2 regions of the Pusillimonas sp. genome follow, and region 2 is predicted to be linked to the other one. Evidence: predicted binding sites of a transcription regulator. Region 2 holds the regulator's gene; the other holds the start of a gene.
The links. The regulator HrcA, encoded in region 2, represses chaperone genes, less so after heat shock. The targets are predictions, from matches to a motif close to TTAGCACTCNNNNNNNNNGAGTGCTAA.
Positions count from the first base shown of each region.

Region 1: a site for HrcA is predicted at 7,676-7,702, ahead of rpoH (RNA polymerase sigma factor RpoH). Genes of this name have one in related genera too.

Region 1 is NZ_JBIQLE010000048.1:996-13,152, reverse strand. Features, by position in the region: gene ctaD (cytochrome c oxidase subunit I) at 1-713, shown strand, start outside; gene ACIY1O_RS16735 (cytochrome oxidase small assembly protein) at 718-828, shown strand; gene ACIY1O_RS16730 (DUF2970 domain-containing protein) at 836-1,060, shown strand; gene ACIY1O_RS16725 (cytochrome c oxidase subunit 3) at 1,100-1,975, shown strand; gene ACIY1O_RS16720 (twin transmembrane helix small protein) at 2,105-2,311, opposite strand; gene ACIY1O_RS16715 (SURF1 family protein) at 2,347-3,144, shown strand; gene ACIY1O_RS16710 (SCO family protein) at 3,172-3,813, shown strand; gene ACIY1O_RS16705 (COX15/CtaA family protein) at 3,818-4,831, shown strand; gene cyoE (heme o synthase) at 4,828-5,718, shown strand; gene ACIY1O_RS16695 (SCO family protein) at 5,763-6,359, shown strand; gene rpoH (RNA polymerase sigma factor RpoH) at 6,746-7,627, opposite strand; gene ACIY1O_RS16685 (PepSY-associated TM helix domain-containing protein) at 7,937-8,560, shown strand; gene ACIY1O_RS16680 (DUF2271 domain-containing protein) at 8,563-9,087, shown strand; gene ACIY1O_RS16675 (DUF4198 domain-containing protein) at 9,123-9,923, shown strand; gene ACIY1O_RS16670 (FAD:protein FMN transferase) at 9,936-10,913, shown strand; gene ACIY1O_RS16665 (sulfite reductase subunit alpha) at 10,904-12,157, shown strand, end outside.
Region 2 is NZ_JBIQLE010000038.1:4,196-16,352, reverse strand. Features, by position in the region: gene dnaJ (molecular chaperone DnaJ) at 1-1,105, opposite strand, end outside; gene dnaK (molecular chaperone DnaK) at 1,251-3,164, opposite strand; gene grpE (nucleotide exchange factor GrpE) at 3,294-3,857, opposite strand; gene hemH (ferrochelatase) at 4,078-5,163, opposite strand; gene hrcA (heat-inducible transcriptional repressor HrcA) at 5,236-6,246, opposite strand; gene ACIY1O_RS15610 (NAD kinase) at 6,361-7,260, shown strand; gene recN (DNA repair protein RecN) at 7,265-8,908, shown strand; gene fur (ferric iron uptake transcriptional regulator) at 9,051-9,479, opposite strand; gene ACIY1O_RS15595 (outer membrane protein assembly factor BamE) at 9,632-10,189, shown strand; gene dapB (4-hydroxy-tetrahydrodipicolinate reductase) at 10,201-10,992, shown strand; gene murB (UDP-N-acetylmuramate dehydrogenase) at 11,026-12,084, opposite strand.

The DNA.
Region 1 (12,157 bases), on a different contig from region 2:
CGGCTATCGCCATCCTGTCCTTCCTGGTGTGGGCTCACCACATGTTCGCCACCGGCATGCCGGTAACCGGGCAGTTGTATTTCATGTACGCCACCATGCTTATCTCGATTCCCACGGGGGTCAAGATCTTCAACTGGGTGGCCACCATGTGGCGCGGTTCGCTAACCTTTGAAACGCCCATGCTGTTCGCAATCGGCTTTATCTTCGTGTTTACGGTGGGGGGCTTTACCGGCCTGATCGTGGCCATTGCTCCGATCGATATCGCGGTGCACGATACATACTACGTGGTGGCGCACTTCCACTATGTACTGGTGGCCGGCTCGCTGTTCGCCCTGTTTGGCGGCGCGTACTACTGGATACCCAAATGGACAGGCCGCATGTACGACGAGCGCCTGGGCAAGTGGCACTTCTGGTCCACCATGATCTCCTTCAACATCACGTTCTTCCCCATGCACTTCCTGGGGCTGGCCGGCATGCCGCGTCGCTACGTTGACTACGCTGCGCAGTTCACCGATTTCCACCAGATCGCCACCATCGGCGCCTTCTGGTTCGGCCTGTCGCAAATTCTGTTCATGTACGTGGTGCTCAAGGCCTATGCCGGCCGAGGCGAGCCAGTGGACGCCAAGCCGTGGGAAGGCGCCGAAGGCCTCGAATGGACAGTGCCTTCGCCTGCGCCGTTCCATACCTTCGTCACGCCACCCGTGGTCAAGTAAGAACATGACACCTGAACAACGACGCCGCAACCGCATCGGAGGAATCATCCTCGCAATCATCGTCATCGCGATTTTTGCCTGGACCTTCCTGCGCGGTTCGGTGTTGATGAATTGAACCGAGTATGGCCAACGACATCCGTGAACTTTCGCAGCGCAAGCTGAACTTCTTCCAGACACTCAAAGCAGTGCTCTGGGGGTTCTTTGGTGTGCGCAAGGGAAAGGGCTACCAGGAAGACATTTCCCAGCTCAATCCCGTGCATCTTATAATCGCGGCTGTCATCGCCACGATACTGTTCGTGGTGGGGCTGGTCTTGATCGCCAAGTTCTTCATCAACCAGGCTATTTAGCGTCCGTTATAGATATCAAATAATTCGTAGGAGATCACCATGAGTGCAAGTCACTCGGCTACCGGAAAAGAGGCGCCTTACTATTACGTGCCCGGCGATTCGCCCCATCCCGTGCGGGCCAGCTTCTCGCTGCTGCTGGCCCTGCTTGGGGCCGCGCTGTGGATCAACAGCTATGCCATCGGGCATTGGATATTCTTGCTGGGCATCGTGTCGCTGTTCGTCGTGCTGTTTGGCTGGTTCGGCGACGCCATCCGCGAATCCGAAAGCGGCCTGAACAGCAAACGCGTCGACAATGCCTATCGCTGGAGCATGGCCTGGTTTATTTTCTCCGAGGTCATGTTCTTCGGAGCCTTCTTCGGCGCGCTGTGGTACACACGCACCATCACCACGCCCTGGCTGTCCGACCTTGAACACCAGGCCATACTATGGCCATCGTTCACCGGAGCCTGGCCCAACCTGGGCCCTGCCGGCGTGGTTGATGCGTTCGAAACCATGGGCCCGTTCTGGCTGCCCACGATCAACACGGCGCTGCTGCTTACCTCGGGCCTGACGCTTACCATTGCCCACCACGCGATGCGCGCAAGCCAGCGTGGCAAGACCATCTTCTGGCTGGCCGCCACGGTTATCCTGGGCTTCGTCTTCGTGGGCTGCCAAGCGTACGAATACTTCCACGCCTACACCGACCTGAACCTGCGCTTCGACTCGGGCGCCTACGGCTCGCTGTTCTACATGCTGACCGGCTTCCATGGCTTCCACGTCATTATCGGCGCCTCGATGCTTACGGTCATTTTGTTCCGCCTGATCAAGGGGCATTTCACCGCCGACCACCATTTCGGCTTTGAAGGCGCCGCCTGGTACTGGCACTTTGTTGACGTTGTCTGGCTCGGTTTATACTTGTTCGTCTACTGGTTCTAAGGCCTAGCGCTTGCCGGGGTGCTTTTTAAGCGCCCCGCCACAGACGAGAAGCCGGCCCAAGCCGGCTTTTTTCATGCGCCGGAAGTTTTGACTTTTGCACCGGGCACGTGTCGGGCCCGCCGGCAAAAACTATCGGTACACCACGCCTGTGGCTTCTATCCAGCCCAGGTGGTGCGCCAGCAGCACAAACAGAAACAAGGCAATCGACAAACCCACGCGCCACGTCAGCGCGTACGCTGTGCGGCTGGTTCCGCTCTTGTCGCGCATGAGATACACCAACGCAGACGCCAGGCTGCCCAATATCCCGAGAAAAGCCAGGATAACGATGATACGCATGAAGGTTCTCCGATGAAACCAGAATTATTGCAGACATGGCCGGTTCGCACATAAGAACGCGTCTTATGGCCGCCCTGGCATTGCTGGCTGTGGTCGCCGCCACCTGCGTGTCGCTGGGAAACTGGCAACTTGACCGCGCCGCCGAGCGTGATGCCATCGCGCAATCCATTGAAAGCGGCAGGCAAAGCGCGGGCCTGGCCTTGAACGCAAGTACGCCGACCGGGCAGCTTCAAGAGTGGAGGCACGCCCAGGCTGCTGGTACCTGGATGCCACAGTACACAGTACTGCTGGACAATCGCAATTACAACGGCCGTCCCGGACTCTGGGTGGCGACACCGCTGTTGCTGGACGACGAGTCGGGCGCGGCGGTACTGGTGCTGCGCGGCTGGTTGCCGAGGCCCGTCGCGGCTGGCGAAAGCTTGCCTGATCTGACGCCGCCAGAGGGTAAGCAGACAATTTCAGGACAAATGCTGCGACGAGTGCCGCGGCTTTTCGAGCTCTGGAATTTCGGCGGCGCCGACCCAAACGCGCTCCCGCCCACGTTTGCATCAAGCAGCGCCCCGCCCCCCAGGGTCCAGAATCTCGACCTCGCCAACTATGCGAGCGTAACTGGCTTAAAATTGCTGCCGGTAGTGCTGGAACAGACCTCGTCGGAAGCCGGCGGCCCGGACATGGTCCGCGACTGGCCGCTTCCACCCACCGATTCAGACACCAACCGCGGCTACGCGCTGCAATGGTTCAGTTTTGCCGCCATTGCGGCAGGCGCCTGGATCGTGATCGCCTGGCGCGCACTTCGAAAGCGTCGGCGCAAGCCCGAACCCCAAGACGACTGATATCAACCATCCACACAAGGAATCATTGTGGACCGCAATCCTCCTAACCCCGCCGCGCAGGCGACCAAGCCGCGCTCCATCCAGCCTCTGGTATGGATCTTGATCGTATGTCTGGCGCCTATCGTGTTCGCGTTCGCGGCCTATTATGTGCCCAGCCTGGGCCTGCGCCCCGAGGAAGCCTCCAACTACGGGCGGATACTTGATCCGCAACGCCCGATTCCCACCGCTGAAGCACTCGACCTTAGAACCGCGGATGGTCAGTTGTTCGACTTGGCGAGCCTGAGAGGGCAATGGGTGCTGGCATCCGCCGACCAAGGCGCTTGCCCCGAGTCGTGTGTGACCAAGCTGTTCATATTGCGCAACTCACACGCCAGCCAGGGCAAGAACGTCGAGCGCCTGTCGCGCGTGTGGTTCGTAACCGACGACGCGCCTATTTCACAGCAGATACTCGAGGCCTACAAGGGAACCATCATCCTGCGCGCCGACCCCGAGAAACTGGCCGCGTTTCTGGCCCCGGGCGCCACAGGGCCCGCCGCCGACGCGCTTGCCGCCCCAATGTGGATTATTGATCCGATAGGCAATCTGATGCTTGAGTTCCCCGAAAACGCCGATCCGGTCAGCGTGCGAAAGGACATCAGCAAGCTCATCTACAATTCGCGAATCGGGTAAGGGCATGGCCGACCGCATCAAGGCCCGCTACCGAAAGCTGGTCTATCTAACCTGGTTCCTGACACTCGACTTGATCATGTTCGGCGCCTTTGTGCGCCTGACGGATTCAGGGCTGGGCTGTCCCGATTGGCCCGGCTGCTACGGCAAGCTGAGCCCCATCGGCGCCTCGCAGCACATTGCCGATGCCTATGCTGCGATGCCCTACGGCGCCGTCAGCTTCCCAAAGGCCTGGATCGAGATGATCCACCGCTATGTGGGCTCGCTGCTTGGCTTGATGATCATCGCCATCGTTTATCTGGCCTGGCGTCATCGCCGGGTTCTAGGCAATACACCCCGTTTGGCGGTCTTCACTTTGATCGCGGTTTGCGTTCAAGGCGCTTTCGGCGCCTGGACGGTAACCCACAAATTGATGCCCATCATCGTCACCACCCACTTGCTGGGCGGCATGGGGCTGCTGGCCCTGATGACCTGGCTTGCCGCACGCGAGAAACCTCATCCAGCCGTGAATTCGCGCATGTCGGCTTATATGCCCTGGATGGCCGCGGCCCTGGTGCTGCTATTCATGCAAATTGCTCTGGGCGGATGGGTCAGCACCAACTACGCGGCTCTGGCCTGCATGGATTTCCCCACCTGCCATGGCGAATGGCTGCCGCCAATGGACTTCCAAAGTGGTTTTTCCCTGATACGGGGCCTGGGCGAACTGCCGTCCGGCGAAATGATTTCGCAACAGGCGCTGACCGCCATACATTGGACACATCGCAACTTTGCACTGGTAGTCTTCGTCTATGTGGGCATATTGGCCTTCAAGCTGCGAAGTGAACCGGGGCTGGCCGGCCCCGCTACCCTATTGCTTGCCCTTCTTGCGGCCCAATTGCTTACCGGCCTAACCACCATCTTCTTTGAATGGCCCCTGTTGATCGCGGTGCTGCACAATGGAGGCGCCGCCGGTCTCGTTCTGGTCAGTGTCACCCTCCTCGTGCGCCTGCACCGCGCTGGGCGGGCTAAAATACCATCATGAGCAGTCTATCCGCCCCCGATCCATCGCTGGTACGTCAGTACTTGGTACTGACCAAGCCCCGCGTAACTCAGCTAGCCGTTTTTTGCGCCGTCATTGGCATGTTCCTGGCCAGCCCCGGGCTGCCCGACCTGGGCCTTGTGGTGGCCGGCACGGCCGGTATCTGGCTGCTGGCGGCCGCCGCCTTTGCTGTCAATTGCCTGATAGAACAAGAAATCGACGCAAAAATGGCTCGTACCTCTCGTCGCGCAACCGCGCGCGGCACCATCACCAACACGCAGGTGCTGGCTTTTTCCGGCGTGCTGGGCGGTCTGGGCATGCTGGTGCTGTATCACCTGGTCAATCCGCTGACCATGTGGCTTACATTTGCCACCTTCGTGGGCTACGCCATTATCTACACCATCATCCTCAAGCCGCGAACCCCGCAAAACATCGTAATTGGCGGGCTTTCCGGAGCCATGCCTCCTGCGCTTGGCTGGGCCTGCATCGCCAATTCGGTGCCTGCCGAGGCGTGGATACTGGTGTTGATCATCTTCATCTGGACACCGCCGCACTTCTGGGCGCTGGCGCTTTACCGTGATGCCGACTATCAAAAATCGGGCCTGCCCATGCTAACCGTCACCCACGGCAACGAATTCACGCGGCTGCATATATTCCTGTATAGCCTGGTGTTGTTCGCCTCGACCCTGCTGCCCTTCATGGTGCGCATGAGCGGGCCGCTATATCTGGCGTGCGCTGTCGTCCTAAGCGGCATGTTTGTACATTATTCCTGGCGCTTGTATAAAAACTACAGCGACGCCCTGGCCCGCAAGCTGTTTCGCTTTTCCATTTTGTACCTGGCCCTGCTCTTCGGCGCCTTGTTGCTCGACCATTGGGTGATGCTGCTGTAGCTGCAGTAGCCCGCGCCCTACCTCATTTGCTTTACGGAGTCCGCATGTCCTCGCTTTTCTCGCTTCGCAATCTCTTTTCAGCCCTGGCCCTGTGCGGCACACTGGCGCTGGCAGGCTGCGGCGGCGGCGACGCCGAGTTTCGCGGCAGCGACATCAGCGGCAGCAAGCTGGGGGCAGATCTGGCCATGGTCGATGACAGCGGCCAGCCCCGTACCCTGGATGATTACAAAGGCAAGGTTCTGGTGGCGTTTTTCGGGTTCACCCAGTGCCCAGACGTCTGCCCCACGTCGATGTCACAGCTCGCGCACGCCATGGAGCTTCTTGAAGACGATGCCGACCAGGTGCAGGTATTGATGATTACCGTCGACCCCGAACGCGACACGCCCGAAGTGCTAAGCAGCTACGTCAAGGCTTTTGACCCCACCTTCGTGGGCCTGACCGGTACTACAGAGCAACTGGCCGCCACAGCGAAATCTTTCCGTACGTTCTATGCCAAGGTGCCAGGCACTACACCGGACGACTACACCATGGACCACGGCGCCTCGTTCTATGTCATGGACAAATCGGGTGACGCGCGCGTGCTGTTAAGGCCCGACGCGCCGGCCGACGACCTGGTGCATGACATTCGCGAGCTTCTTTGATGCACGGTTTTTAAGTTTGGCCGCCACACGGCCGGCGATGCCAGTGCCCGAAACAGGCATTGATGCCGGCGCTGCTTCCTGGAAACACGGCCTGGTGCCGGCATCGATGCCATAGCGTTCGGCACTACCGGGCGCCCAAAAAAAAGGGACACCATGTTGGTGTCCCGCAAGCATCCGCTTCGAAAGGGAGGGGATTGAGGAGAAGCAGAAGCGGATGTAGAACAAAATACAACCGGAGTTGTACTCAGCATTGCTCATATTGTTTAGTCATCCACTGCTTCCGGAAGTTCGAAGCGTACCGCCTTTATTTAGTATCTGTATGTAACATACCTGCCATGCCGAAAAATGGCTCGTGACAAAGGGGCTTCAGCACCCCCCAGATGAACTTAATCGCTAAGCGCCACTCGCATTTTCTTGAAAGCCGCCACTTCGATCTGGCGAATGCGTTCAGCCGATACACCGAACTCTGCCGCCAGTTCGTGCAAGGTGGCGCCGCCTTCGTCTTGCAACCAGCGAGCCTCGACGATTCGGCGCGAGCGGGCGTCGAGCTCGTCTAGGGCTTCCAGCAAACCTGTGCTGTGCAGATCGTCCAGAGCACGCCGCTCGAGCACCTGCGATGGCTCGTCCGCATCGTCGGCCAGATAGCTGATAGGGGCGAAATCGTCAGAATCGTCGGTTTGCGGTTCGAGAGCCATCTCGCGGCCCGACAAGCGGACCTCCATCTCGCTGACGTCTTGCGGACGCACATTTAGCTCGCGCGCAATGTCGTCAACCTGGGACGGATCAAGCGTTTGGCCATCGGGGCGCATTCGGCGCAAATTGAAAAAGAGCTTGCGCTGAGCCTTGGTGGTGGCAATCTTGACCATGCGCCAGTTGCGCACGATATATTCGTGGATTTCAGCCTTGATCCAGTGCACCGCAAACGACACCAGGCGTACGCCGCGATCAGGATCAAAACGCTTGACCGCCTTCATGAGGCCGACATTACCTTCCTGGATAAGATCGGCATGGGCCAAGCCATATCCCAGATACTGGCGCGAGATCGACACGACCAGCCGCAAGTGCGAAAGCACGAGCTGGCTGGCGGCATTAAGATCGGAGTCGTCGCGCAAGCGGCATGCAAGTTCGGTTTCCTGCTGTTGGCTGAGCATGGGCAGGCGGTTAACGGCTCCAATATAGGCTTCAATCGTGCCTAACGCGCCTGGGTTGGACACGGCCATGGCCAGCGCACTGTTCGATAAAGCCAAAGATTGGGTTTGAGCTGTCATTAGTTGGACTATCCTTTTTGGATCGTGATCAACGATTGATACATGATATTAGCACTCTAAGGAGAGGAGTGCTAACCATAAGACCCTGAAATCAGCCCAAAGTTCTCAGTGCGCACTTCCAAGAGCGCACTGTCCGGCCCACGGATCACTACCCTGCCAGAGCGCAACTGTGATCCACGACCGATATTCTTAGCCATATGGGCGCCTTGCGCGACATTCCGAAACGGCGCCTGTAGTTTGCGGCATCTACATGATAATGATTATTGTTTGATGTAGAATGCTTGATCGCAATCTGTTGACCCACGGGTAATGAACCCTTCTTCATCTCGCCGTTCGTATTGGCTCAAGACCCTGCATCAGTGGCATTGGATGAGCGCCGCGCTTAGCCTGGCGGGGCTCATCGTGTTCGCCGCCACCGGCATCACCTTGAATAATGCCGCCTGGATCGAAGCCAGCCCGAAGATCGAATCTCTCTCCGCCACCATGCCGGATGAGGTGCTGGCTGTGCTTATCGAGCGCCCTGACAACGCGCAAAGAGGTCCGCTGCCGGATCGGGCCGAGCAGTGGCTGAATCGCGAACTTGGCATCCGTATCCAGGGGCGCACGGCTGAGTTCTCGACAGATGAAGTATATGTGGGCCTGCCCGAGCCGGGCGCGGACGCCTGGCTTGCCGTAAGCCTGTCCGACGGCGAAGTGGAGTATGAGCGCAGCGCGCGCGGCTGGGTGGCTTATTTCAACGACTTGCACAAAGGACGCAACACAGGCATCGCCTGGAGTTGGTTTCTCGACATTTTCGCTGTGGCCTGCCTCGTGTTTGCCGTCTCCGGCCTGTTCCTGATGACCATGCACGCCGCCAACCGCCGCGGCACTTGGCCGCTGACCGGGCTGGGCGTATTGATTCCCCTCATACTCATGCTGCTGTGGGTGCATTAACCATGAAATTATCACTCAAGACCACCATCGCCTGCGCTCTAACCGGTCTCTATGCCGTAACGGGCCATACTGCCGGCTTGGAAATCCAGGTGGAAATACCTCGCATCGACGTGGCCGAATATCATCGCCCGTACATCGCCGTATGGCTGCAAAGCCCCGACCGCAAGATCGTCCGCGACATCGCCGTTTGGTATGACTACAAATTGCCCAAGGAAGAGGGCAAGAAGTGGCTGAAAGACATGCGGCAATGGTGGCGCGTCAGCGGAAGAGGCCAGGAAGATCTTGCCGATGGCGTTACCGGCGCCACCCAGGCCGTGGGCACGCATCCCATCAAGGTGGCTGACACTCATTCGGCGCTGGCCGATCTACCGGCCGGCGACTACGAAATCATTGTCGAGGCCTCGCGCGAGAAAGGCGGCCGCGAAGTATTGCGCCTGCCCTTGCCCTGGCCTTCCGACCCCGCCACGTCGGTAGACGCCCAAGGCGGAACCGAACTGGGCCGCATCCAAGCCACCGTCACACCCTGAACCTTCCATTCCATTCTTTTGGAGCACATCCAATTATGAAACGCCTACTTCCCGCCCTGCTTGCCGTCGCCTTATTCGGCCCGGCCGCATCGTTAGCCCACGACGTCTGGCTTGAACCTTCGTCCACCGTGTTGTCAGGCGACCAGGCTCGCATCACTGTCGACGCGGGCTCGGGGAATGACAAGTTCTACTACAACCACCGTCCCCTGGCGTTGAACGACCTGATCATCACCAGCCCTACAGGCAAAACCGTCAACGCCGAAAATGAGTTCAAGGGTGAGCTGCGCAGCGGCTTCGATGTCACCCTGACCGAAGATGGCACCTATCGCATTGCCGTGGCGGGAAGCGGTATTTTCGCTCGCTGGAAAGAGGGTGACCAGAACAAGCGCTGGTTTGGCTCGGCTGCCGATCTGGAAAAAAGCATTCCGAAAGATGCCAACGACCTGGTTGTGCGCGAGCGCGTGCAACGTATCGAGACCTTCGTCACGAAAGGCAATCCTACAGAACTCGAGTTTATAAAGCAGGGGCTGGCACTGTCCGGCGCGACCCATCCCAATGATCTTTACGCCGGTGAAACGGCGCAGTTCGTGCTGACCCTGGACGGCGAGCCGGCAAAAAACCTCGAGGTCGAGATCGTGCGGGACGGCAGCCGTTATCGCGACGCGCTTGAAGAAATTGTCGTCACAACCGACGACCAGGGCCGTTTCGAAGTCAAATGGCCGCAGGCGGGCCTGTATTGGCTGCACGCCGACCTGCGCGACGACAAGACCACCACGCCGGAAGCCAGCGAGCGTGCCGTCGCCTACGTGGCCACGCTCGAAGTCCTTCCCCAGTAAGCCCCTTCAACCATGACCAATGCGGGCGTGGCAGCGCCGGCCTATGCTTCGCTGGCCGGCGCCAGCATGGGAACCACCTGGACGGTGAAGTTCAATGCCCAAGGCGTTGATTTGCCTCGTCTGAAGCACGGCATACCCGCCGCTCTCGACGAGATCGTGGCCCAAATGAGCACCTGGGATGACGACAGCGCGATCAGCAGCCTGAACCGGGCCGAACCGGGCTGGTACCAGCTTCCGGCCGCCTTCTTCAAGGTGCTCGCACAGGCGCTGAAGTTGGCCGAGACAACAGACGGCGCTTACGATCCCACCGTGGGCGCCCTCGTCGACCTTTGGGGCTTTGGCTCCAAGGGCGCCCTTGATTCACCGCCCCCGGCGGCAGCCGTGGCTGACGCCCTGGCGCATTGCGGCTGGCGCCGTACCGCCCTTGATGCAGAACACTGCGCGGTGTGGCAACCGGGCGGCATGCACTTTGACCTGTCATCGATCGCCAAAGGCTATGGCGTGGACGTAATCGGGCGGGTACTGGAAGAAGCCGGCGTCACGGATTACCTGGCGGAGCTGGGTGGCGAACTGAAAGCAGGCGGCCTGAACCCGGCGCGCAAGCCCTGGGCCCTGGATATCGAAACTCCAGTACCGAACCCGGAAAGGGTGCCCATTGTTCTCAACAATCTGGCCATCGCCACGTCCGGAGACTACCGCCGCTATTTCATTCATCAGGGCCGGCGATACGCGCATACCATCGACCCGCGCCTCGGCGCGCCCATATCCGGCAAACTGGCGTCCGTCAGCGTAATTCATCCGCACTGCATGATGGCCGACGGCCTGGCGACGGCCCTGCTAGCGCTGGGGTCCGACAAAGGGATGGCCTATGCGCAACGCCACAACATCGCGGCATTGTTCATGAGCCGGCACGAACACGATGTCGCCATAGCGTGGTCGGACGAATTCGCCAAGTGCGCCGGCGCAGACACTTCTTCACCATGTTCCTGAACACCATACTTGCCTTTGCCGCCATTGCAGCATGGCTGCTGCTGGCCTGGCACTACATGCTCCGGCCCTCCGCGCGCCGCCGGCGTCACGCGGCGCACAATCATGCAGCCGCAGCCGAGGGCGACTCCCGCACGGCGATCGTCTACGCCAGCCAGACCGGCACTGCCATTGAAATTGCGCGCCGTACCGCCGACGCCTTCGGCGAACAGGGCGTCTTGCTGCCCATGGACGAGCTGGCCCCCGGGCATTTGGCCAACTACCACCAGGCGCTATTCATTGTCAGCACCTACGGCGAAGGCGACCCGCCTGACATGGCCCAGGCCTTCCACCAGGCCATGGCTCAATCACCACCCGGCAGTTTGGGGCTGCAAGGCTTGCAGGCGGGGATACTGGCGCTCGGGGATGACGATTATCAGAACTTCTGCGGTTTCGGCCTGACCCTGGACTCATGGCTACGGCAGCAAGGCGCCACCTTGATGTTTGACACACTCAAGGCGAACCGAACCGACGCGGTCACGCTTTCAAGCTGGGCCAGCCGGCTGGCCGAATGGTTCCAGATATCTCTGGGCGCCGAAACACCATTCCATGCCTGGACACTGGCCAAGCGCACCATCGTAAACCCCTCGGGTCTGGGCCGCCCGTGCCATGAATTGCTCTGGCAGCCTGCCGGCCCGCAACAGCTTGATTGGTCAGCCGGCGACATCGCTCAAATACAGGTCGGTGAAAGCGGCGAAAATCGCGAATACTCCATCGCTTCCATTCCTTCTGAGGGCGTTTTGCGCCTGCTGGTACGCGAGCACCAGGGCCCCGATGGCACGCCCGGCCTGGGCAGCGGATGGCTGTGCGGCAATTTGGCCGTGGGCAAGCCGGCGCCACTACGCATCCGGCCCAACCCTTTGTTCCGCGCTCCCAATGATGGCCGTCCAGCGATTTTCATCGGCAACGGCACCGGCATAGCCGGCTTGCGTTCTCTGCTGCAAGAGCGAATACAAGGCGGACATCACGAAAACTGGCTCATATTCGGCGAACGCAGCCGTGGCGGCGACTTCCATTGGAGTGAAATACTGGAAGACTGGCTGCGGCAGGGCCGGCTTAGGCGGCTCGACCTGGCGTTTTCCCGGGACCAAGCCGAAAAACGCTATGTGCATCATCTGCTGCGAGAGTCGGCAGACGATGTAATAGCTTGGGCTGGACGCGGAGCCGTATTTTTTGTGTGTGGCAGCAAAGACGGCATGGCCCAGGAT
Region 2 (12,157 bases):
AGAAGCTCTTCACCCGATCGGTCCAGGACTCGCTCTTGGGCGAGTGCTTCTCGCCGCCCTGAGACAAAGAAGCCTCAAACTGCCGCAGCAGCTTCTTCTGGTCATCATTAAGGCGCACAGGCGTTTCAACCGCAATATGGCAATACAGATCACCAGGGTAGCTGGAACGCAACCCCTTCACCCCCTTGCCCCGCAACCTGAACGTCTTGCCCGTTTGCGTACCCTCGGGGATGGAAATTTCCCCCTTGCCATTCAATGTGGGCACTTCTATTTCGCCGCCCAGGGCAGCTTTCGTAAACGGAATAGTCAATTCGCAGTGCAGATCTTCGCCGTCGCGCTGGAATATCCCGTGCGGCTTGAGATGAATTTCAACATACAAATCGCCCGGAGGGCCCCCGTTCACGCCCGGCTCTCCGTTGCCCGAAGAGCGAATGCGCATGCCATCGTCAATACCCGCCGGAATCTTCACCTGCAGCGTCTTGTTCTTGCGAATGCGCCCAACCCCGTCGCAGGCAACACACGGGTCGGTAATCTCTTTGCCTGATCCATGACAAGTGGGGCAAGTTTGCTGCACACTGAAAAAACCTTGCTGCATACGCACAGCCCCGCCGCCGCCGCAAGTGTGGCAAGTTTTCGGCTGTGTGCCCGGCTTGGCGCCAGAACCGTGGCAAGTCTCGCAGTTTTCCCAGCTTGGCACCCGGATCTCTGTGTCGAAACCGGCAGCCGCCTGCTCCAGACTGATGTCCAGGGTGTACTTCAGATCGGCCCCGCGATAAACCTGGGGTCCGCCGCCACGGCGACCGCCACCGAAGATTTCCCCGAAGATGTCGCCAAACGCATCGGCAAAGCCCGCGCCGCCCATGCCGCCCGCGGCGTTCGGGTCGACGCCCGCATGGCCGAAACGATCGTAGGCCGCGCGCTTTTCCTGGTCGCCCAGGATTTCGTAGGCCTCTTTCGCTTCCTTGAAGCGATCTTCGGCTTCGGCGTTGCCGGGATTGCGGTCGGGATGATATTTCATCGCGAGCTTTCGATAGGCTTTCTTTAGCTCGTCGTCGGATGCGTTCTTTCCAACGCCCAACACTTCGTAGTAATCGCGTTTTGACATAGAATCCGTGGCGCCTTCGGCGCCTGTCATCAAGTAACAACAATGCCCGGCTTCCGGCCGGGGCCTGTCAAGACAGCAAAGATTGCTTTCGTACTGACAGGCCCCGGCGCCGAAAGGCCGGGCCTTGAACCGCTAGAACCGCTTATCAGTCGCGCTTGACTTCTTTGAAGTCGGCATCGACCACGTCCTCGTCGGCTGGCTTAGCTTCAGCTGCGCCTTCAGCGCCCTGCTGCGCCTGCATATCGGCGTACATCTTCTCGCCAAGCTTCTGCGAAGCCGTTGCCAGCGCCTCGACCTTGGCATCAATAGCCGCCTTGTCGCCCTCTTTAAGCGTCTCTTCAAGCTCTTTGACAGCGTTCTCAATGGCTTCCTTCTCGGCCGCCTCGAGCTTCTCGCCGTACTCTTCAAGCGACTTGCGCGTGGAGTGCACCAAGGCGTCGCCCTGGTTGCGTGCCTGGGCCAGCTCGGCAACGCGGTGATCGTCCTCGGCGTTGGCTTCGGCGTCTTTCACCATGCGTTCGATCTCTTCATCGGTCAGGCCCGAGTTGGCCTTAATGGTGATCTTGTTCTCTTTGCCTGTGCCCTTGTCCTTGGCGGAGACGTGCAAAATGCCGTTGGCGTCGATATCGAAAGTAACTTCGATTTGCGGCAGGCCGCGTGCGGCGGGCGGAATGCCTTCGAGGTTGAACTCGCCTAGCGCCTTGTTGCCCGCGGCGATTTCGCGCTCGCCCTGGAACACCTTGATGGTGACCGCAGGCTGGTTGTCATCAGCCGTAGAGAACACCTGCGAAAAACGGGTGGGAATGGTGGTGTTCTTGTGGATCATCTTGGTCATCACGCCGCCCAGCGTTTCGATACCCAGAGACAACGGGGTCACGTCAAGCAGGAGGACGTCTTTGCGATCGCCGGACAATACCGAACCCTGAATCGCCGCACCGGCTGCCACCGCCTCGTCGGGGTTGACGTCTTTGCGCGGCTCTTTGCCGAAGAATTCTTTGACCTTGTCTTGTACCTTGGGCATGCGGGTCATGCCGCCGACCAGGATGACGTCGTCGATCTCGCCGACCTTGATACCGGCATCTTTAATGGCCGTGCGGCACGGCTCGATCGTGCGCTCGATCAGTTCTTCGACCAAAGCTTCAAGCTTGGCGCGCGTGACCTTCAGGTTAAGGTGCTTGGGGCCGGAAGCATCCGCGGTAATGTAGGGCAGGTTGATCTCGGTCTGTTGCGCCGATGACAACTCGATCTTGGCCTTTTCGGCAGATTCCTTCAGGCGTTGCAGCGCCAATACATCCTTGGACAGGTCGACGCCGCTTTCTTTCTGAAACTCGTCGATGATGTATTCGATGATGCGCTGATCGAAATCTTCGCCGCCCAGGAAAGTATCGCCGTTGGTGGAAAGCACTTCGAACTGCTTCTCGCCGTCAACGTCGGCAATCTCGATGATGGAAACGTCAAATGTACCGCCGCCCAGGTCATAGACCGCGATCTTGCGGTCGCCCTTTTCGGCCTTGTCCATGCCGAAAGCCAACGCCGCCGCAGTGGGCTCGTTGATGATGCGCTTGACATCAAGGCCGGCAATACGGCCGGCGTCTTTGGTCGCCTGGCGCTGACTGTCGTTGAAGTACGCAGGCACCGTAATGACCGCCTCGGTGACCTCTTCGCCCAAGTAATCTTCGGCGGTTTTCTTCATCTTGCGCAGTACGTCGGCCGACACCTGAGGGGGCGCAAGCTGCTTGCCCTGCGCTTCGACCCAGGCGTCACCGTTGTCGGCCTTGATGATCTTGTACGGCATCAGCTCAATGTCTTTTTGCACGGCTTTTTCATCGAACTTGCGTCCGATCAGGCGCTTGACCGCGTACAAGGTGTTGGCGGGGTTGGTAACTGCCTGGCGCTTGGCGGCAGCGCCAACCAGAATCTCGCCGTCTTGCAGATAGGCCACGATGGAAGGCGTGGTGCGGGTGCCTTCGGCGTTCTCGATAATGCGAACCTTGCCGCCGTCAAGAACGGCTACACAACTATTGGTCGTGCCAAGGTCGATGCCAATGATTTTGCTCATAATCTATAAACCCTGAAAATGAAATCTGGAAATTTGAGTGGCGTGCTGTTTGGTTAATTCAAGCGGTATCTTCAATCAACCAGACAGCACACCGGGAATGCTTTCAATATTGGGACGTTCGCCCGGTTTTCAAGCCGCCTGGCCCGAAGAAACCACGACCAGCGAGGGACGCAGCACCCGCTCGGCGATGGTGTAGCCCTTTTGCAGCCGCTCTACCACACATCCCTCGGCGAATTCGGACGGCACAGTGGAAATAGCCTGATGCACATTGGGGTCGAATTTCTCTCCGGGTTCGGGCGCGACTTCTTTGAGCAGATTGCGCTCGAAGGCCGCGGTAAGCTGTCGCAGAGTCACTTCGACCCCTTCGCGCCAGGATTCTGTCGTCTGGTCGGATACAGCCAGCGCAGCCTCGAGGCTGTCGCGCACCGGCACCAGACTTTCGGCAAACGACTCCGTGCCGAACTTGCGCGCCTTGGCGACGTCTTCCTGGGCGCGGCGGCGCACATTCTCGACCTCGGCCTTGGCCCTTAACAACTCGTCATAATATTCCGCGACCTGTGCCTGGGCCTGCTCGAGAAGAGCGGCAAGATCTTCGTCGGATTCGGGCTGGCCGGTGTTTTCCTCGGACTGACCGGAAGCATCAACGGATTGATTTTCTTCATTGGGATCAAAGGGTTGATTCGGTGCCGACATAAACGGTTCTCCAATTGCTATAGATGCGATCAAAAGGAAATGGGGGCGGATGACCCCATTTCAAGACCAAGTTTGGGAAAGCGGGCGAAATACGGGTTTGTGCCGGGCGCCCCCGACGCACCTGCGATGTACTCGGGCGCCGAACGGCCCATCGCGAAAGCTCGCCTTCCAGCAATACTTGGTGCGCGCATGGCGCCGACACGGGGCCCTATACGTAGAGCTAGCGACCGAGGCTCGCGTCATCGCGAGCCCAGCCCTGCAGATGGCGCTCGATAATCGCGGCAAACCCGCGCCCCCATTGTTCTTCGCCATTGAGGCAGGGGATGAGGGCGAAGCGCTCACCGCCTTCGGCGACAAAGGCATCGCGGCATTGCATGTCAATCTCTTCCAGCGTTTCAAGGCAATCCGCCAGGAAGCCCGGACACATCACATCGACGTGCTTGATGCCTTGGCGCGCCCAGGCGCGCAAGGTGGGCTCGGTATAGGGTTCAAGCCATTTTTGCGCCCCGAAGCGGCTTTGAAACGCCACTTGGACCCGATCTTCCTGGTCGCCCAGCCTTCGGGCCAGGAGAACAGCCGTCTCCATGCAGTCGCGGCGGTAGGGATCACCCTTTTCGATCACGGCGCGCGGCAGACCGTGAAAGCTCAGCAGAAGCTTCTCGGGAGTTCCATGCTGTGCCCAATGCCGCTCGACCTGGGCAGCCAGGGCGTCGATATATTCGGGCTGAGCATGGAAACGCTTGATGAAACGCAGTTCGGGCTGGTCACGCAGCCGGGCCGCATAACGGCAGACCGCATCAATGGCGGTTGCGGTGGTGGACGCCGCGTATTGCGGATACATGGGCACAACCAGGATGCGCTCACAGCCCTGACGCCGCAGCGCCTCAATAACGTCGGGCAGCGCGGGCCGGCCGTAACGCATGCCCACCTGGACCCTAGCGTCGATACCCCGCGCGGCCAGCGCCCGGCCGACGGCCTCGCCCTGGGCCAGGCTCCACACCAACAGCGGAGAGCCGTCGTCGTGCCAGATTTCCTTGTAGCGCGGCGCAAGCTTGCGCGGCCGAAACGGCAAAATCGCACCCCTGAGTATGGGCTGCCACAACAACGGCGGCAGTTCGATGACACGGGGGTCGGACAAAAATTCGGCCAGGTAGCGCCTTATGGCCCCCGCTTCGGGGGCGTCGGGCGTTCCCAAATTGACCAGCAAGATTCCGATCGGGCCGGGCGGACGGGGCGCCGGTTGATCAGAAAATGCTTGCTCATCCACGGGCTCGGTCAGGTAGCGGGGCGAAAAAACGGCGGACATGGACTGCCAGGAAAAAGTGCATCGGCGCGCGAGGCGACCGACATGAAAGAGGAAGGCCCTTACGGGTGAGCCCTAAGATTGATTATGGCTAAGCGCATTGGACAACAGACGCGAGGTAATGTCGACAATGGGGATGACCCGCTCGTAGGCCATGCGGGTGGGCCCTATGACCCCAAGGGTGCCGACGACCTTGCCGTCCACCCCGTAGGGGGCGGTGATGACGGAGACGTCTTCCATCGGGACCAATTGCGAATCGCCTCCGATGTAAATTTGCACCCCCTGCGCCCGGCTGGAAACGTCCAGCAGTTGCAAAAGATCGGTCTTCTTTTCGAACAAGGCGAACATGCGGCGCAGGCGATCCATGTCCGATGCCAGCTCGGAGACCTCGAGCAATTTCCTTTCGCCGGAGATCACGACGGAATCGTCAGTGTCTTCGGTGGCAGTGCCCGCCTCGACGGCCGCCTGCATGAGACGGGAGATGTCGGCCTGAAGACTTGAAAGCTCGTCGGCGATGGCTACACGCACTTCGTCGAAGGACATGCCGGCGAAATGCTGATTGAAAAAATTGCTGGCCTCAAGCAGTTCTTGACTGAGGTAATCGCGCTGCACGAAAAGAATGCGGTTCTGTACGTCGCCGTCAGGCGTGACGATGATGAGCAACACCCTTTTGTCGGAAAGACGGATGAACTCTATCTGGCGAAACACCTGCGCGCGCTTGGGCGCCAGTACCACACCGGCGAACTGGCTGAGATTGGAAAGCAGGGCCGCGGCCGCGCTGATGGCGCGGCTTGGCTCGGCGGCCGGCAGCATCTCGAGTATGTCGCTGGGCTGCAACACCTCGAAACGCTGCACCGCCAGCAGCTTGTCGACAAACACACGGTAACCCCGCGGGGTGGGCACGCGCCCAGCCGACGTGTGCGGGCTGTGTATGAGCCCGAGCTCTTCGAGGTCGGCCATGACGTTGCGAATGGTGGCAGGCGAAAGATCGAACATTTTCGACAAAGTGCGCGAGCCGACTGGTTGCCCGTCGGCGATATAACGTTCAATCAGTGCCTTTAACAGCGCTTTGGCTCGATCATCCATAGACATAAATGCTTCGCATAGGGAACTACGTGTTTTCCACACGCAGCCAGGGCCACATGGGGAACTTATAATCACGTCTATCTTAACCAATACCAACAACAGAAGGCGTCGCCCATGCATTTTAAAACCGTCGCGCTTATCGGCAGATACCAGGACAGCGGGCTGGACGGGCCTTTGCGCGAACTGCGCAACACCCTGCGGGCGGCGGGCTGCCACGTGCTGATCGAGGCCGATACTGCGCGCAACACCGGCATCACCGACCTGCCCATCGCCGATTACCAACAAATCGGCGAAACAGCCGACCTGGCCGTGGTAATGGGCGGCGACGGCACCATGCTTGGCGCGGGGCGCCACCTGGCGCCTTACAAAGTGCCGCTCATCGGCATCAACCACGGCCGCCTGGGCTTCATCACCGACATCCCCCTGCAAGACGCGACCAACGCATTGGCCCACGTTATCGAAGGCAACTTCGAAATCGAAGAACGCCTTTTGCTCGAGGGGCGGGTCATGCGCGGAGAAGAAGTCATGTTCTCCGGCTTGGCCCTGAATGATGTGGTCATCAATCGCGCGGGGCGCGGGGGCATGATCGAGCTGCACATCGAGCTCGACGGCTCCTTCATGTACAACCAGCGGGCCGATGGCCTCATCATCTCTACTCCCACCGGCTCCACCGCTTATGCCCTATCAGCCAACGGGCCCATCCTGCACCCGCAGCTCAGCGCCATCGTGCTGGTGCCGGTCGCACCTCAAACCTTGTCCAATCGCCCCATCGTCATACCCGATAGCGGCCTGCTCAGCATGACCATCACCGCACTTGGCCGGGTCGAGTCTGGCGCCAGCGTACACTTCGACATGCAAAGCTGGTCCGAGTGCCAACCCGGCGACCGCATCGACGTGCGCCGGGCCAGCGACACGCTGCGGTTCATCCACCCTACGGGCTATAGTTTTTTCTCGACGCTGCGGCGCAAGCTTCATTGGAACCGCATGCCCCTGCATACCGACGACACCGAGTAAACCCATGTTGCGCAGCCTTCATATCCGCGATTTCGTCATCGTCGATCAGGCCGAAATCCAATTCGAGTCAGGTTTTACGGTGTTTTCCGGCGAAACCGGAGCAGGCAAGTCGATACTTATCGATGCGCTCTCGCTGGCTCTGGGCGCCCGCGGCGACGCAGCCTCAATTCGCCAGGGTGCAAGCCGCAGCGACGTCAGCGCGGTATTCGACGTTCCGGCCGAACTGCGCCAGGCGCTGCTCGAGCAAGACCTCGACCCCAACGATTCTTTGGTTCTGCGCCGGGTTATCGACGGCCAGGGCCGAAGCCGGGCCTACGTCAACGGCATACCGGCCACACTGACACAATTGCGCACCTTCGGCGAATCGCTCATCGACATTCATGGCCAGCATGCACATCAAAGCCTGACCCGACCGGCCAGCCAGCGCGACATGCTTGACGCCCAAGGCGGCCACCAGCCGCTGGCCCGCGAAACGCAACAAGCCTGGCAGCAATGGCAGCAGGCCGAGAAAACATTGCAGAAAGCCCGCGACAATCGCGAGGCCCTGCAAATAGAACGTGAACGGCTCGAGTGGCAGTTGGGCGAGCTGCACCGCCTCAGCCCGGGCAAAAACGAATGGGAAACGCTCACAGCCAGCCACAACCGCCTGGCCCACGCCCAAGCGCTGCTCGAAGGCGCCAACCAGGCGCTGGCCGCCCTTGAAGGCGACGAAGGCTCGGCGCAGCTTTATTTAAGCGCCGCGCTGCATCAGTTGCACCCTTTACTGCGCCACGACGCGCACCTGCAGGGCATTTGCGAAGCGCTTGAATCGGCACGCATCGCTTGCGGCGAGGCTGTGTCCGACCTTAACAGCTATCTTGACCGCCTCGAGCTTGATCCCGAATCGCTCGCCCAAGCCGAGCAGCGGATGTCAACATTGTTCGAGGCCGCGCGCCAGTTCAAGGTCGAGCCCGAATCCCTGCCCCAAGTGCAAGCAGAGCTCCAGGCTCAACTTGCCGAAACCGATGTCGCGGGCAATCTCGATGCCCTGGCCGAGCAAGCTCGGCAAGCCGAAGCCGCCTACCATCAAGCGGCGCGTCAGTTAAGCGCAGCCCGCAAAAAAGCCGCAAAGAAACTGTCGGCCCAAGTTACCGAAGCCATGCAGACCCTAGCCATGCAGGGCGGGCGTTTCGACATCGCCCTCGAACCCGCATCGCCATCGGCGCAAGGATGCGAAAGCATTGAGTTCCTGGTGGCGGGCCATGGCGGGGTTACGCCCCGCCCCTTGGCCAAAGTCGCTTCGGGCGGCGAATTGGCGCGGCTTTCCCTGGCGCTGTCGGTCATCGCCAGCCAGGCGGCGCGCGTACCCACCCTTATTTTCGACGAGGTCGACACCGGCGTGGGCGGCGCGGTTGCCGAAGTGGTCGGCAGGCTGCTGCGCGAATTGGGCGCACGCCATCAAGTGCTGTGCGTCACGCATCTACCCCAGGTGGCCGCCTGCGGCGATCACCACTACGAGGTCAGCAAGGCCACGCGCCAAGGCGCCACCTTGTCGAACATACAGCTGTTAAGCGCCGACGGCCGCATCGATGAAGTCGCCCGCATGCTGGGGGGCCTTAAAATTACCAACACCACCCGGCAGCATGCCCGCGAAATGCTGTCTCTATAGCCATAAAAGAAGCCACGCACAAAAAAATCGCGCCCCACAAGCAGGCTGGCGATCCTGCTTGTGGGGCGCGATTGGTCACAGCGATCCGTAAAGTGCGAGGCCGGCGACTAGCGACGGCCCTCGAACCAACAAAAGCGGCGGATTACGCGGCCCTGCCTTTAGGGGTGCAATCAGGACAAATACCATATAACAGCATGGTATGGCTCTCTAGTGCGAAGCCGTGGTCCTTGGCAATTTTATGCTGGCGCTTTTCGATGTCGGGGTCGGAAAACTCGACCACCTTGCCGCAATTGGTGCAGATGAGGTGATCATGGTGGTCGCCGTCGTTTAGCTCGAATACGGCTTTGCCGCCGTCGAACTGGCTGCGCACAAGAATGCCGGCCTGTTCGAATTGAGTCAGGACACGATATACGGTCGCCAGACCGATATCGACGTCTTCGTTGATTAAGGCTCGATATACATCTTCCGCGCTTAGATGCCGCTCTTCGGCTTTCCGAAAAATATCAAGAATCTTGAGGCGGGGGAAGGTCGCCTTCAAGCCCATATTCTTCAATTCATTCTGGTCGTTCATAGATAAAATAGCTCTGGCAGAAAATCAAGGTTGACCAGGCTGAAAGCCTGGCTCGGACAGATGCTGTGACGCGTTTGTTGTTATGCCTTTATGATAACGGTTTTACTCGAGTTGAATAACAGGGGCGCTTCGTGCTGACGACTGCAAAACCATTGGCTTTAAACTTGCGCAACAGTGTGGCTGTCTGCGTTTTGGCGTTAGTCTTGTCTGCGTGCGGCAGCACTAAATGGGGTTTCCCCTATCGGGCTGATGTCCAGCAGGGTAATTGGGTTACGGCCGAACAGGTGGCCAGGCTCGAGCAGGGCATGACGCGAGAGCAGGTGCGCTATGTGCTGGGTACACCTACGCTACAGGACATTTTCCACGCCAACCGTTGGGACTATCCCTACTATAACAAACCGGGCTACGGCGACCCCGAGGCGCGTCACTTCACAGTTTGGTTTGAAAACGACCTGCTCGTGCGCTGGGAAGGCGATGAGCAACCCAGTTATCAACCTTTCCAGACGCCGGAAAATGAATCCACCCCTACCGCCCCCGATGCCGAGCGCACAGACGCGCCCGCAAGCGGCGACAAGCGCCTGACGTCGCCGGAAGAAGCCGAAAACGCGACTGCCGCCCAAGAAACTCGTGCCATGCCCATTGGGCTGGAGACCCCTTCGGTGCTCCAAAGCAGCTCACCCAACGAGCCCGACTCACAACCGTTACGCTAAGGATACACACCATGCGCATAGCAATAGCAGGCGCCGATGGCCGCATGGGCCGCATGCTTATCGAAGCCGTTCTGGAAACCGACGACCTGACGCTTTCCGTAGCGCTTGACCGCCCTGGCTCGACCTGCCTGGGGCAAGACGCCGGCGCTTTTCTGGGGCGCGAAACAGGCGTCCTGGTCACTGACAACCTGGAGGCACTTGAAAATGCCGATTGCCTCATAGACTTTACCCAGCCCGAAGGCACGCTCAACCATTTACAGGTTTGCGCCGGCCTGGGCGTCAAATGCGTCATAGGCACGACCGGCTTCGACGAAACGGGCAAACAGGCCATACAAGCTGCCGCACAAAAAACCGGCATCGTCTTCGCGCCCAACATGAGCATTGGCGTCAATGCCACTTTCAAATTGCTCGACGTGGCCGCCAAGCTGCTTAACAGCGGCTACGACGTCGAGGTGTTCGAAGCCCACCATCGCCACAAGGTTGATGCTCCTTCGGGCACCGCATTGGCCATGGGCGAGACGGTGGCCAATGCCTGGGGCCGCAAACTCGACGACATCGCCGACTGGGCGCGCCATGGCCATACCGGCGCACGCGAAAACGGCCGCATAGGGTTCTCTGTGGTGCGCGGCGGCGACATCGTGGGCGACCATACGGTCTATTTTTGCGGCGATGGCGAGCGCATCGAGATCACCCACCGTTCCGGCAGCCGCGCCACCTATGCCCAAGGCAGCTTGCGCGCCGCCCGCTATCTGGCGCGCAAGGAATATGGGCTTTTCGACATGCAGGACGTATTGTCCGCTTGACACGCGAACCGGGCTTGCCTGCACTTGCGCTCATCACGAGACGCTAACGGGTTCTTGTTCCAAAGTCGCACCAAAACGCCTTGCCACATCGGCCTTCACCGCTTCGGCCAATCGCTTGATGTCGCCCGCCGTGGCGCCGCCATGGTTGACCAGAACCAGCGCCTGGCGGTGGTGCACCCCCGCCGGACCAAGGCGCCGCCCCTTCCATCCCGCCCGCTCGATCAGCCATCCCGCCGCGAGCTTGTAGGCGCCATTTTCCAGCGGATAGGCAACCACACCAGGCTCCATCGACCGAATGCGCTCATACACCGAGGCATCGACAATGGGGTTCTTGAAGAAGCTGCCCGCGTTGCCCAGCACTGCAGGGTCGGGCAACTTGCTGCGGCGGATATCGCATACCGCCTCGAACACCTGCCTGGCTGTGGGTGCGGCCGTGCCGGCGGGCACCGGCTCCGCCGCCGCTGTGCAAGCCGGCGGCTTGGCCGTTGCATTGACAGTTCCGGATGACGAGACGGACGCCGGCATCAGTGACGGATGCCCCGCCAACGCCGGGTAATCGAGCACTGGCCGCCACTGGCGAGACAGCCGCAGCCTCACCGCCACGATGAGCCAATCGCCGGCTTGCGCACGCTTGAACACGCTGTCGCGATAAGCAAAGCCGCAATCTTGCGGCCCCATTTCCACCATGCATCCACGGCGAAGATTCCAGGCCAGCAGGCTGTGAAAGCGCTGATCCAGCTCGACGCCGTAGGCGCCGATGTTCTGCACCGGCGCCGCCCCCACCGTGCCCGGAATCAGCGCCAGATTCTCCAGCCCATGCCAGCCCTGGTCGACGCAGTGCAAGACGAACTCATGCCAGTTCTCGCCCGCTTGCGCCTCGACCACGACTTCATCCTCGCCGTCGGACAACAGCCTTACACCCCGGGTCTCGACCTTGATCACCAAACCGGATATGCGAGGCTGCAGAATGACGTTGCTGCCGCCGCCCAGGACAAACGCCCTGCCGTACCTGGCCACAAGCCCGGAAAGCTCATCCAGCCGCCCTGCTTCCCCATAACGCACAAGCGCCGCCGCCCGGCTGGGCAGGCCCATGGTGTTGAAAAAGGACAAGTTCTCGTCGATGGTTGGAGACAGCACGATGGGCTTCTGTTGCAATGTGTGGAAA